DNA from 2 places in the Pontibacillus yanchengensis genome. Region 1 is predicted to be linked to the other one. Evidence: riboswitches for the same ligand, from Rfam matches in the RefSeq annotation. Region 1 holds a riboswitch; the other holds the start of a gene.

What was found. Region 1 has a riboswitch for cobalamin ahead of GLW08_RS17150 (DUF4430 domain-containing protein). Riboswitches for the same ligand answer to the same signal wherever they lie in the genome.
Region 2: linked by a shared signal. The riboswitch ahead of GLW08_RS06705 (ribonucleoside-diphosphate reductase subunit alpha) and the one ahead of GLW08_RS17150 (DUF4430 domain-containing protein) in region 1 are both predicted to bind cobalamin.

What each region holds. Positions count from the first base shown of each region.
Region 1 covers NZ_WMEU01000006.1:151,962-157,901, forward strand. The annotation lists gene ccsA (cytochrome c biogenesis protein CcsA) at 1-382, shown strand, start outside; gene GLW08_RS17140 (response regulator transcription factor) at 503-1,225, shown strand; gene GLW08_RS17145 (ATP-binding protein) at 1,225-3,000, shown strand; cobalamin riboswitch at 3,096-3,278, shown strand; gene GLW08_RS17150 (DUF4430 domain-containing protein) at 3,573-3,995, shown strand; gene GLW08_RS17155 (ECF transporter S component) at 4,000-4,566, shown strand; gene sigX (RNA polymerase sigma factor SigX) at 4,844-5,389, shown strand; gene GLW08_RS17165 (hypothetical protein) at 5,376-5,940, shown strand, end outside.
Region 2 covers NZ_WMEU01000001.1:1,387,323-1,393,262, reverse strand. The annotation lists gene GLW08_RS06720 (hypothetical protein) at 1-989, shown strand, start outside; gene GLW08_RS22395 (TIGR04104 family putative zinc finger protein) at 1,131-1,433, opposite strand; gene GLW08_RS06710 (GNAT family N-acetyltransferase) at 1,594-2,154, opposite strand; cobalamin riboswitch at 2,574-2,758, shown strand; gene GLW08_RS06705 (ribonucleoside-diphosphate reductase subunit alpha) at 2,907-5,177, shown strand; gene GLW08_RS06700 (ribonucleotide-diphosphate reductase subunit beta) at 5,193-5,940, shown strand, end outside.

The sequences.
Region 1 (5,940 bases):
TTTATATGGATTAACTTTATTAATTTTGCGAAAACGAGTGGCTGCTGCTATACAACCATTTTTAACAAAAGTGAATCCTGATTTAGTAGATGAAGTTTCTTATCGGGCTGTAGCAATAGGATTCCCAGTTTTCACGTTGGGGGCTCTGATTTTTGCTATGATTTGGGCGCAACAAGCATGGAACCGTTTCTGGGGCTGGGATCCAAAAGAGGTTTGGGCTCTAATAACGTGGTTGTTTTATGCAGTATTTTTACATCTTAGACTTTCTCAAGGCTGGCAAGGAGAACGTTCAGCTTGGTTAGCAGTAATTGGTTTTGCCATTATTATGTTTAATCTTATTGCTGTAAACTTAGTGATTGCCGGTCTACATTCCTATGCTTAAAGATTGAAAGACAAAAAGGCTACTGATCAATTGATTTGTAGCCTTTCTTTTACACATTGTGATAGAAGACAAGACTAATTACTTAAAAGTGAAAAGATATATCTTAAGGAGGCATTATTCATGGAGCAAGAACAAGGTGGGAAAGTTTTAGTAGTAGATGATGAGGATCGTATCCGTCGATTGATTCGGATGTACTTAGAACGAGAAAATTTTGAAGTTACAGAAGCTGAGGATGGAGACGAAGCACTTCAATATGCATTTGAAGAAGATTTTGATGTCATCTTACTAGACTTAATGATGCCAGGAAAAGATGGGATTGAAGTTTGTCGAGAACTTAGAGAGAAGAAGGCGACTCCTGTGATTATGCTGACCGCTAAAGGGGAAGAAGCCAATCGAGTACAAGGATTTGAAGTTGGAACAGATGACTATATCGTCAAGCCATTTAGTCCAAGAGAAGTAATACTTCGAGTGAAAGCATTATTGCGCAGATCTTCTTCTACAAAATTCTTGCAAACAGATACAAAAACAAAGGATATTTTAGTATTTAATCATTTAACGATTGAAAATGATGCCCATCGAGTAAAAGCTGATGGGAAAGATGTTAGTCTTACCCCTAAAGAATATGAACTGCTATTATTTTTAGCTCAATCTCCTGATAAAGTATTTGATAGAGAAGAATTATTGAAGGAAGTATGGCAATATGAATTCTTTGGAGACTTACGAACGGTGGATACACATGTGAAACGCCTACGAGAGAAGTTGAGTAAGGTTTCCAAAGAAGCAGCTAAAATGATTGTAACTGTTTGGGGTGTAGGGTATAAATTCGAGGTCGTTGGTGAGTAATGTTTTGGCGAAGTGTCGTTGGTAAACTGTGGTTTACCATATTACTTCTCGTATCCTTTGTGTTATTTATTTTAACTGTGTTATTACTAGAATTCTTCGAAAGTTATCATGTTTTTCAAGCTGAACAACGTCTCATGCAAAACGCAAAAAAAGTATCCTCTATTGTAGAAGAATATGAAGATGACCGTAATCTCACATTATCTATTGTAGAGAAGATAGTTGATCCCTCTAGTAGGATTGTTATTGCTTTTAGTGAAGAAGATTATTGGATCTCGAATAGCAAAGAAGAGTCAGTACCTATTATTAATATGGATTGGATTCTTGCAAATGAGGATTTATCTAGTGTATTAAAAGATCAAACAAGTGTTAAACAAGAAGATGTATTACCGAGCTCTAAAACGAATGTAATGATTGTTGGTTATCCACTTGAAAACCAAAAGGGAGCAGTCTTTGTATATCAATCTTTAAAATTTGTAGAGAAGACAACATCTGAAACAACAAAAATCATTTTATTGGGAGCTGGGATAGCCATTATCCTAACTACAATATTTGCTTTCTTCCTATCTACTCGAATAACGTCTCCGCTTATAAAAATGAGAGAGGGAGCGTTTGAACTTGCAAGAGGTGAATTTAACACGAAAATACCAATTTTAACGCATGACGAAATTGGTGAGTTGGCTATAGCATTTAATCGAATGGGGCGACAGCTGAAATATCATATTAATGCTCTTAATCAAGAAAAGGAACAGTTATCAGGTATATTAAGGTCTATGGCTGATGGGGTCATAACATTAAATCGCAAGGGGCATATGCTCGTTACCAATCCGCCTGCAGACCAATTTATTGATGCTTGGTTTTTTGAGAATAAGGAACAGACTCAACAAGAACAAGATATCCTTCCTGAAGAACTGCAAGATATTTTACAAGATGTCATTTCTTTGGAAAAAGAAATTATGACAGAGCTCACTGTACAAGGGAGGAGTTGGGTCGTCATTATGACCCCTCTTTATGATAAGTCTTATGTAAGAGGTGCTGTAGCTGTTATTCGTGATATGACCGAAGAACGTAGATTAGATAAACTACGTAAAGATTTTATCGCAAATGTCTCTCATGAGCTTCGTACACCTATTTCAATGCTCCAGGGGTATAGTGAGGCTATAGTAGATGATGTAGCTGAGACAAAAGAAGATAAAAATGAATTAGCTCAAATTATTTATGATGAATCACTCCGTATGGGAAGACTGGTAAATGAGTTACTTGATTTGGCTCGAATGGAAGCTGGACATATACAATTAAACATGGAACATGTACAGGTGAGGCCATTCGTTGAACGAATTATTAAGAAATTTCAAGCTTTAGCAAATGAACAAGACGTTGAGATTATCTTAAATATGGATGAAGAACTAGATAATGAATGCATTACAGTTGATCCTGATCGGATGGAACAAGTAATGACGAATTTGCTTGATAATGCGATTCGACACACAAACGTAAACAGCAGGGTTGAAGTAAGTGTTTCCGTATCTCATGATTACCTTCAACTATCTGTTACGGACCATGGAGCTGGTATTCCTGATGAGGACTTGCCATTTGTGTTTGAGCGATTTTACAAAGGAGATAAATCTCGTAAGCGGAAAAAAGGGAAAGCTGGTACTGGACTTGGTCTTTCTATCGCGAAAAATATCGTAGAAGCTCATAAAGGGACTATTTCTGTTCATAGTATGATTGATGAAGGAACAACTTTCATCATAAAAATTGCTCGAAAGCACGAATAGGGCTAGGTTTTGCCGAAGAATCTTGTTTCGTATGAAACAGGTTAGATAAAGGAACTTTCTTTTTAAGGGAAGGTATGCTACGATATATTTTAACAACAACATAATATGGATTGGGTGCTCACTCTGTGAGCTGAAAAGGGAATCTGGTTCAAGGCCAGAACTGTCCTCGCAACTGTAAGTGTGTACGAAAAGGGAATCCACTGTATGTAACCATATGGGAAGGCCTCTTAGTAGGAAGATACACAAGTCAGTAGACCTGCCTGATTCAGTGTTTCAAAGCTTCGAGGATTGAGCGTTTGAGATGACCAGATGAAACATGATGATTTCATGCTATATCAGTCGTACTCAAAAAGCTTTCCTAGCTGTAGGAAAGCTTTTTTTTATTGTAAAGAAAGTAATAAGTAGGTGGCTCTTGCATGATCTACCTTTAGCGCCCAGCGCCTAGAAAACTTCTTGCCGCTTGCGCCTTTCTTTATTGTGATTAGCTTGGATGGAATTATGTTATGGCCTATCTTAAGTTCAATCCCCTCCATCAAGGATGGACATTACTTACTAAAAGGGGAGATTAAAAAATGATTAAGTTTATTCGTATGTGGATGGTATCTATTTTAGTAGTCGCCGGCTTGTCAGCATGTGGGCAGGCCGAAGGAGGTAACAGTTCTTCTGAAACAAATTCCAATGAAGAGACTCAACAAGAGACTCAAGAAAAAGTACAGGTGACTATTTCCAAAAATAACGGTGAAGAAACAATAGAGGAAAAAGAACTTTCGATAGAAGCAGGTCAAACAGTCTTTGAAATAATGGATGAAAACTTCAAATTAGAAACAGACAAGAGCGGTGGTTTTATTACAGCCGTTGAAGGTGTGAAAGCAAAGGAAGAGGATAAAATGGCTTGGTTTTATTCTGTTAATGGCAAAGAAGCTGAAGTAGGTGCCAAAGAATATGAATTACAACCTGGTGACACTATTTCGTTTGACATGCATAGCTGGGAGTAAGTAAATGAATATTCGGAAGCTAACCCTAATTGCTTTATTAGCGGCATTAGGCACAGTCGGTCGCTATGCCTTTTCCTATATTCCCAATGTCCAGCCTGTTACTGCATTAATTATTATATGTGGAATTTGGCTAGGTCCCGTAGCAGGTGTAACGCTTGCTGTATTATCAACCATCCTTTCCAACATGTTACTAGGAATGGGGATATGGACGCTCAGTCAAATTATTGCTTGGGCAATTATAGGACTATTGAGCGGGTTATTAGGAAAATACAATGGTAAATTGCCTGTATGGTTTATCGGAATCTTTAGTGGGATTGCAGGTTACTTTTATGGATTTGTGATTTCACTTGCTTACGGTACAATCGGCGATCACTTTTGGCTTTATTATCTAAGAGGAATTCCATTTGACACAAATCATGCTATTGGAAATGTTGCATTCATCATCATTTTATATCCTGTACTCTCCAGGTTGTTTCAGCGTTATGGAAAGGATATAAATCAATCAACGACCTCTTTAATGTATAATAATAGTAACCTTCATAATCATCATAAAGAACGTGGAGTCTCTTGACTTTTTCTTAAATAGTTAGTCTAGCACTTTTTTAGTGCTAGGCTTTTTTGATTGTATATCATAATGTAAAAATGAGCCCGTGTATGCTTCGCTCACCTCTGTACGATAAGTCCACTTAAAAAGGGATACATAAGGACTTACATATCAATTCTTCTCATTTTAAATGATTAGAATATAGGTTATATACCTATTCAAAAAAAGGAAAATATTTTATAGTTGTATAAGTTGCAACCTTTTTAATACATAAACGACTAATCAGTGAACGGGAGGTTCTTGAATGAAGGCGGTTTTTCAAGAGCTCTATGAAAAATACCATCAAGATGTGTATCAGTTTCTATTTTATATGGTGAAAAATCGTGAGCAAGCTGAAGATCTCGTTCAAGAGGTATATATAAAGGTCATGAACTCGTATGATCGCTTTAAAGGAGAAAGTAGTGAAAAAACATGGCTATTTTCTATTGCCAGACATGTTGCTATTGACTATTTCCGAAGGCAAAAAAGAAAGCGGAATAAGATATTGGAGTTTTTTGACTGGGGAGAAAGTGGACATCTAATTGAAGATGAAGACCCTATACCTGAGGATATTGCTGTTCAGAACGAAGAGATACAAAAGATGTATCAATGTTTGGATAAATGTTCTGTAGATCAAAGAAGTGTTTTGATTCTTCGTTACATTCAGTCAATGTCTATTCAAGAAACAGCAGATGTGTTAGGTATGAGTATAAGTAAAGTGAAGACAACCCAACATAGAGGCATGAAGAATCTACAGCAGTTAATGGAAGAAGAAGGTAGAAAGGAGGGAGACAATCATGAAGCGAGATAAACAATACAATGAAGAAGAAATACAAAACCTCCTTAAACAAATGCCGGCAGTTCAGGACAGGCAAACGGCAGAACAACTGTATAATTCCATTTCATCACAGCTAACTCATGAACCAAAACCTCCCCCTTTCTATAAACGGACCTGGTTTCCTGCAGCGGCTGCAGCTTTTGCTATACTAATGGTTGTAGTAATTAGTATGGCGTTCATGTTTAATCAAGGTTCAAGGATGGCCGATGAAAATAAAATAACAGAGAATAATGAGTCATCATCCAACGCTGGAGATAGTCAAAGTAGTGAAGATTCTGGTGAATCAGCTCCGCAATCTAATTCTACATCCGAAGAGAGTGCTGAAGGTAATGAATCCTCTCAACAGAAAGATAATAAAACAGAGGATTCAAATGAAGAGAATTATTCAACAGGTGAAACATCTCAATCAGGCGGGGATCAAGGGCAAGCAGAGTCTTCTCAGAACTCAGCTTCCACTGAAGGTCAACAGGAGTCATCCGATTCTTCAGCTGAGAATAGAAAATCAGACTCAAAACAAGAAAAAA
Region 2 (5,940 bases), on a different contig from region 1:
TTACTGTAAAACAAAATGCTGATTCTGTAACAGAAACTTCTACGGATTCAAATGTAGAATTACGTATGACGAAATCACAAAGTGAAGCCTTCGTTCAGGGCGGGAGCATGGAATCTATAAAGGATGGCTATTCCTTTGAAACAGAAACATACTATACCTATGTTCAAGCCTTACAAGATGCTTTGAATGAGTACCACACACAAAAGAATGTTTGGCTTTGGGAACGTTCTCCGATAACGGAAAATCCGGATGAAACCATCGAGTTCCTATTTGATCATCAAGTTGATCACATTTACCTACACTATAAGCCAGCACTTGAAGAATCCGTTTATGCTTATTTCATTAAGCAAGCCACGGCCAATAATATGAAGGTCCATGCCTTAATGGGAAGTCCTAAGTGGGGATTAGAAGCCTATACAAAACATGCTGTGAAACGGGTGGATATGGTTAAAGGGTATAACGCTAATGTGGAAAAGGATGAGCAGTTTGTTGGTATTCATTTCGACGTCGAACCATACACGCTTGATCAATGGGATAAGGATCGAGCCAATGTTTTAACCCAATGGTGGTCATCTGCTGAGAGATACATTACTCATGCAAAAGATGCTGGGTTTATCGTAGGTAGTGCTTTGCCATTTTGGACAGATAACAAAAAAGTAACGGACGTGAAAGAGAACTTCTTTAAGGATATGGTAGATATTCAAGACTATGTATCCATCATGGCGTATCGAGATACAGCTTTAGGATCGAATAGCATTACCTCACTTGCGAACAGTGAAGTACTTTATGCTAATTCGCCAAAAGTTGAAGTAGGGGTGGAGCTAAACCCGTATGAAATTGACTATGTATCGTTTGCGAATCATTCCAATGCAGAGATTCAAAAACAAGTGTCCCTTGTTCGCCGTTACTTTATGGAAGACCAAGCAGAAGGATTTAAAGGCATTACCATGCAAAGTTATAGTGCATGGAAGAAGAAAGAAGAGGAATAGAAAGGTAGCTCTCATTATAGGTAGTTTGTTCGTATTTTGGAACTCGTAATAGCGAGCTGATGAACAAACTACATAACATTTGGTTTAGAAGAACGTTTGGAGATTAGGTTGTCCAAGCGTTTTTTTAATATCTTATCACACTTAAGCAGACTCTCTATAAGTAACAAGTGAAGGGAGAACTAAAAAACCAATTATACATATGATGAAACCTGTGAAAAGTGTTACTGCAGTGTTATTAAAAGGGGAAAGGAATTCAATGAAGATAAATATAGGAAGAGCGGTAAAAAAGACAGTAATAAACCTACTAGTAAATGTTATCTTATGTGTCGTACTGCATTCTTTACACTCAATAGGACTGTAGGCAAACAATAATGATAGATATATACCACCCCAGCTAAATTGCGCATTACAATTCTTACATTTTATGCAAGAAAAATCGCCCAATTATCATGCTAAGGTATTATTTTATAGTTAAATATATTTTTTATTAAATTCAGCATAAATATCCAGTTAACATCCATGAAGTTGTGATATAGTCTCACTAGTGATTCACATTCCTCTAGTATCTAAAAAAGGGATACCCCTCAGTAGGATATCCCATCTATTAGTATAAATCCGGCTGGAATTCACTTCTTAAAAGGCCCATCATAATTGTATCGTAGTATTCTCCATTTATGAATTCATTACTTCTCAGTCTGCCTTCTAATTTAAAACCACATTTTTCATAGACTCGGAGAGCTTGGTGGTTGCCGCTCCAAGTGTCAAGCTGAATTCGTTCCATGTTCAAATCGTAGAAAAGGTGCTTGGCGAGTGTCATAATGATATCCATACCATAGCCTTTCCCCCAGTAATCCTTTTCCCCAATAACTAGGCCGATGGTGGCAGAACGTGTGATGAAGTTAATATCTCGGAAGTCGCACTTGCCGATATGCTGAGAGGATTCTTTCTCATATACCGAAAATACATAACCATGAGATAAAAGATTAAGTTGTGTGAGATTTTGTTCATAGTGTGCTTCGATTGCTTCTAGTGGATTGTTAATTTGATATGCAAATTCAGATCCAGAACCTAACCTTGTGATCTCTTCATCGTTATTCCAACGATACACATTTTGAAGATCCGGCTTTGTGACTGGACGTAGTTCGACATTTTTTCCGATTAGCATAAGAAGTTCCTACCTTTCTTTCTCGTTGAAGTGTGTTGGTTAGTAGGTTGAACTGTTTCGAATAGTATTGTCATCATAAGCACCACCCTCTCACATTTACTCTTCATTATACGAATAGTTTGATAAAAGTTAAATCAAAAATCATAAAAATGGCGAGGCTTCAGGGTGGGAAGCAGCGAATACAAGAGGCGGAGTGACGGATAAGAGAAGCAAAGGAGCGGAGACAGGAGGGAAAGTGACGGATAATCGAGGGAATAAGCATTTTCTTGTAAGACAGTAAAAATTTTTCTCTTTAGAACGTACACTCTTACAAAATTCAAGTAGACTTTACCACATTTTTTGCTTGAATTTTGTGTTCATATTCTGTAATGTTGAATACAACATATAGATTAGTAGTTTAAAAATAAAACTATATATGCTAAAACTAGCGAGTTGAAGGTGCTCAATCAGAGCATAATAGGGAATCTGGTGAAAAGCCAGAACTGTCCCCGCAACTGTAAGTGTGACGAAATGAGATATTCCACTGTATCGGCATGAAGATATGGGAAGGGCTCAAAGTAGGTGTAAACACAAGTCAGGAGACCTGCCTTCGCTCGTACGTAGTTTCAACATTCTTCGGGGATCAAGAAGGTGAAACGATAGACATACTTATGAGTACTGGATTTGTCTAATCCTTTTCATAATGATGCTGTCGTGATAACCGCTTTCCTTCAAGGAATAGCGGTTTTTTTATTTGTATAGGAGGTATAGTGATGAACACAATGACATCAGTTAAAACGAAAGAGAATCAATCATTTGAAACGTGGTTTGCTGAATTAAAAGAGGACTTATTCGGGTTATCGAGAATTTTTCCAAACCTTGAGGTAGAGGAGTATATTGAAACAGTAATGAACTCTTTGCATCACAAGGGCGAGAATTCTAAGGATCATGTGTATAATGAGCTTATTTTGAAAGGACTCGAGCGCATGGACGAGCAAGAGCCTGATTGGACGTATATTTGTGCGCGTATCTATGCCAAGCAATTATATGAGGATGTTGCCACACGACGAGGTCTGTCACCAACAGACAACTACCCGTCATTTAAGGAACTCATTTATATGCTGGAGGCAAAAGGGGTGTATAGCTCATTTATTCTGGATTTTTATACAGATGAGGAACTACATACATTGGGCCAAAAGCTAGTGCCAGAGCGCGATGAGTTTTTTAACTACATCGGACTGCGAACATTAGCTGATCGATATTTAGCAAAAGGACACGATGGTGAATTGTATGAACTTCCACAGGAGCGGTTCATGATTATTGCTATGACACTGATGGCAAAGGAACCTAGCTCCAAACGCATGCAATTAATAGAGGAAGCCTACTGGGCGATTAGTAATCTGTACATGACAGTGGCAACACCTACTTTATCGAACGCTGGGAAAAGCTATGGTCAATTATCAAGCTGTTTTATCGACACAGTAGATGATAGCTTGCAAGGCATCTTTGATAGTAACACCGACATTGCCAATCTATCGAAAAGTGGTGGAGGTATTGGGGTTTATCTCGGGAAGATTCGTTCAAAAGGCAGTGATATTAAAGGATATAAAGGTGTCGGTTCCGGTGTTATTCCATGGATGAAGCAACTCAACAATACTGCTGTGAGTGTCGATCAGCTTGGTCAACGCCAGGGTGCGATTGCTGTTTACTTGGATGTGTGGCATCAGGATATCTTTGCCTTTTTAGACGCAAAACTAAATAATGGCGATGAGCGCCAACGTACGCATGACCTTTTTACAGGTGTTAGTCTACCAGATTTATTTATGGAAGCAGTAGAGAACCGCGAAGATTGGTATCTATTTGATCCTCATGAAGTTCGTACCGTAATGGGTTTTAGTTTAGAGGATTATTATGATGAAGAACAAGGTTCAGGTAGTTTTCGAGAAAAGTATCAGGCTTGTGTAGATAATCCAGACCTCTCGAAGCGTGCCGTTCCGGCTATCGATATCATGAAACGGATTATGATTAGTCAACTCGAGACAGGCACCCCATTCATGTTCTATAGAGATGAAGTCAATCGTAAAAATCCAAATTCACATAAAGGCATGGTATATTGTACCAATTTGTGCACAGAGATTACGCAGAATCAAAGCCCAACGACGGTGGAGGAACAATATACCCATGATGGCAAAATCATTACTGTGAAAAATCCTGGAGACTTTGTTGTTTGTAATCTATCGAGTATTAATCTAGGGAAGGCCGTACCAGATGATGTCCTTGAACGCCTTATCCCTATCCAAGTTCGTATGCTTGATAATGTGATCGACTTAAATCAAATCCCAGTTGTGCAAGCAGAAATCACGAATGACCACTATCGGGGCATTGGACTAGGTACATTTGGATGGCATCATTTATTAGCTGTACAAGGAATTCGTTGGGAATCGGAGGAGGCTGTTAGCTTTGCAGATGAACTATATGAGAACATCTCGTATCTCACGATTGAAGCTAGTAAAGAGTTAGCAAAAGAAAAAGGAGCTTATCCGTATATGGAAGGCTCTAAGTGGCACACAGGCGAATACTTTTTAGATAGAGGCTATACTCAATCCTCTTGGCAATCGTTACAGCAAGAGGTGCAGCAGCATGGTGTGCGAAATGGTTACATGATGGCCGTAGCACCGAACTCATCGACGTCTATTATTGCAGGGAGTACGGCTAGTATCGACCCTGTTTTCAAGAAATTTTACTCTGAAGAAAAGAAAAATTATAAAATCCCTGTAACAGCACCAGATTTAAATGAACAAACCTATTGGTATTACAAATCTGCTTACGACATTGATCAAACATGGAGTATTCATCAAAATGCTGCACGCCAACGCCATATAGACCAATCTGTTTCCTTTAATATCTATGTGAAAAATTCAGTGCAGGCAAAAGAGTTACTGCAACTTCATCTTGAAGCGTGGCGAAACAAACTGAAAACGACCTATTACATGCGCTCGACTTCAACAGAGGACGTGGAAGATTGTGAGAGTTGTTCATCTTAATAAGGAGGAATAATCATGAGTGAATCACTTCTATCAAAACGAGATTTATATGATACAAAAGCCCCTAATCAATCAACGGGTATTATTAATGGACGTAGCTCAAACGTATTAAATTGGGATGATGCACGCTTTTCGTGGGCTTATCCAATGTATAAAAATATGTTAGCGAACTTTTGGATCCCTAACGAAATCAATATGAATAATGATGCGAAGCAGTGGCCGCAATTAAGTGAAAAGGAACAAGATACGTTCAAAAAAGTGATTGGATTACTAGCATTTCTTGACTCTATTCAAACCGATTATAGCGGGAAGATTGCCGACTACTTAACAGATTCTAGCTTAACAGCTCTTATGCAAGTACTTTCCTTCCAGGAGGTCGTTCACAATCAATCCTACTCGTACGTATTATCTTCACTCGTTTCCAAACACGAGCAAGATGAGATTTTTGAATATTGGAAGCATGATGAGGTGTTGCTGGAGCGAAATGAGTTTATAGCGAATGGGTATAAGGAATTTGTTGAAAAGCCGACACCAGAATCGTTTCTTCGTTCTGTTGTCTATGATGTTGTACTAGAAGGGTTGTTCTTTTATGCTGGTTTTGCGTTTTTCTATAACCTGGCACGCAATCAGAAAATGGTATCAACGAGTACGATGATTAACTATATCAATCGCGATGAACAGCTTCATGTGAACCTATTTGTCCATATATTTAAAGAAACATTAGAGGAACATCCGGAGATTGACCGAGCAGAGATGCTTCAGT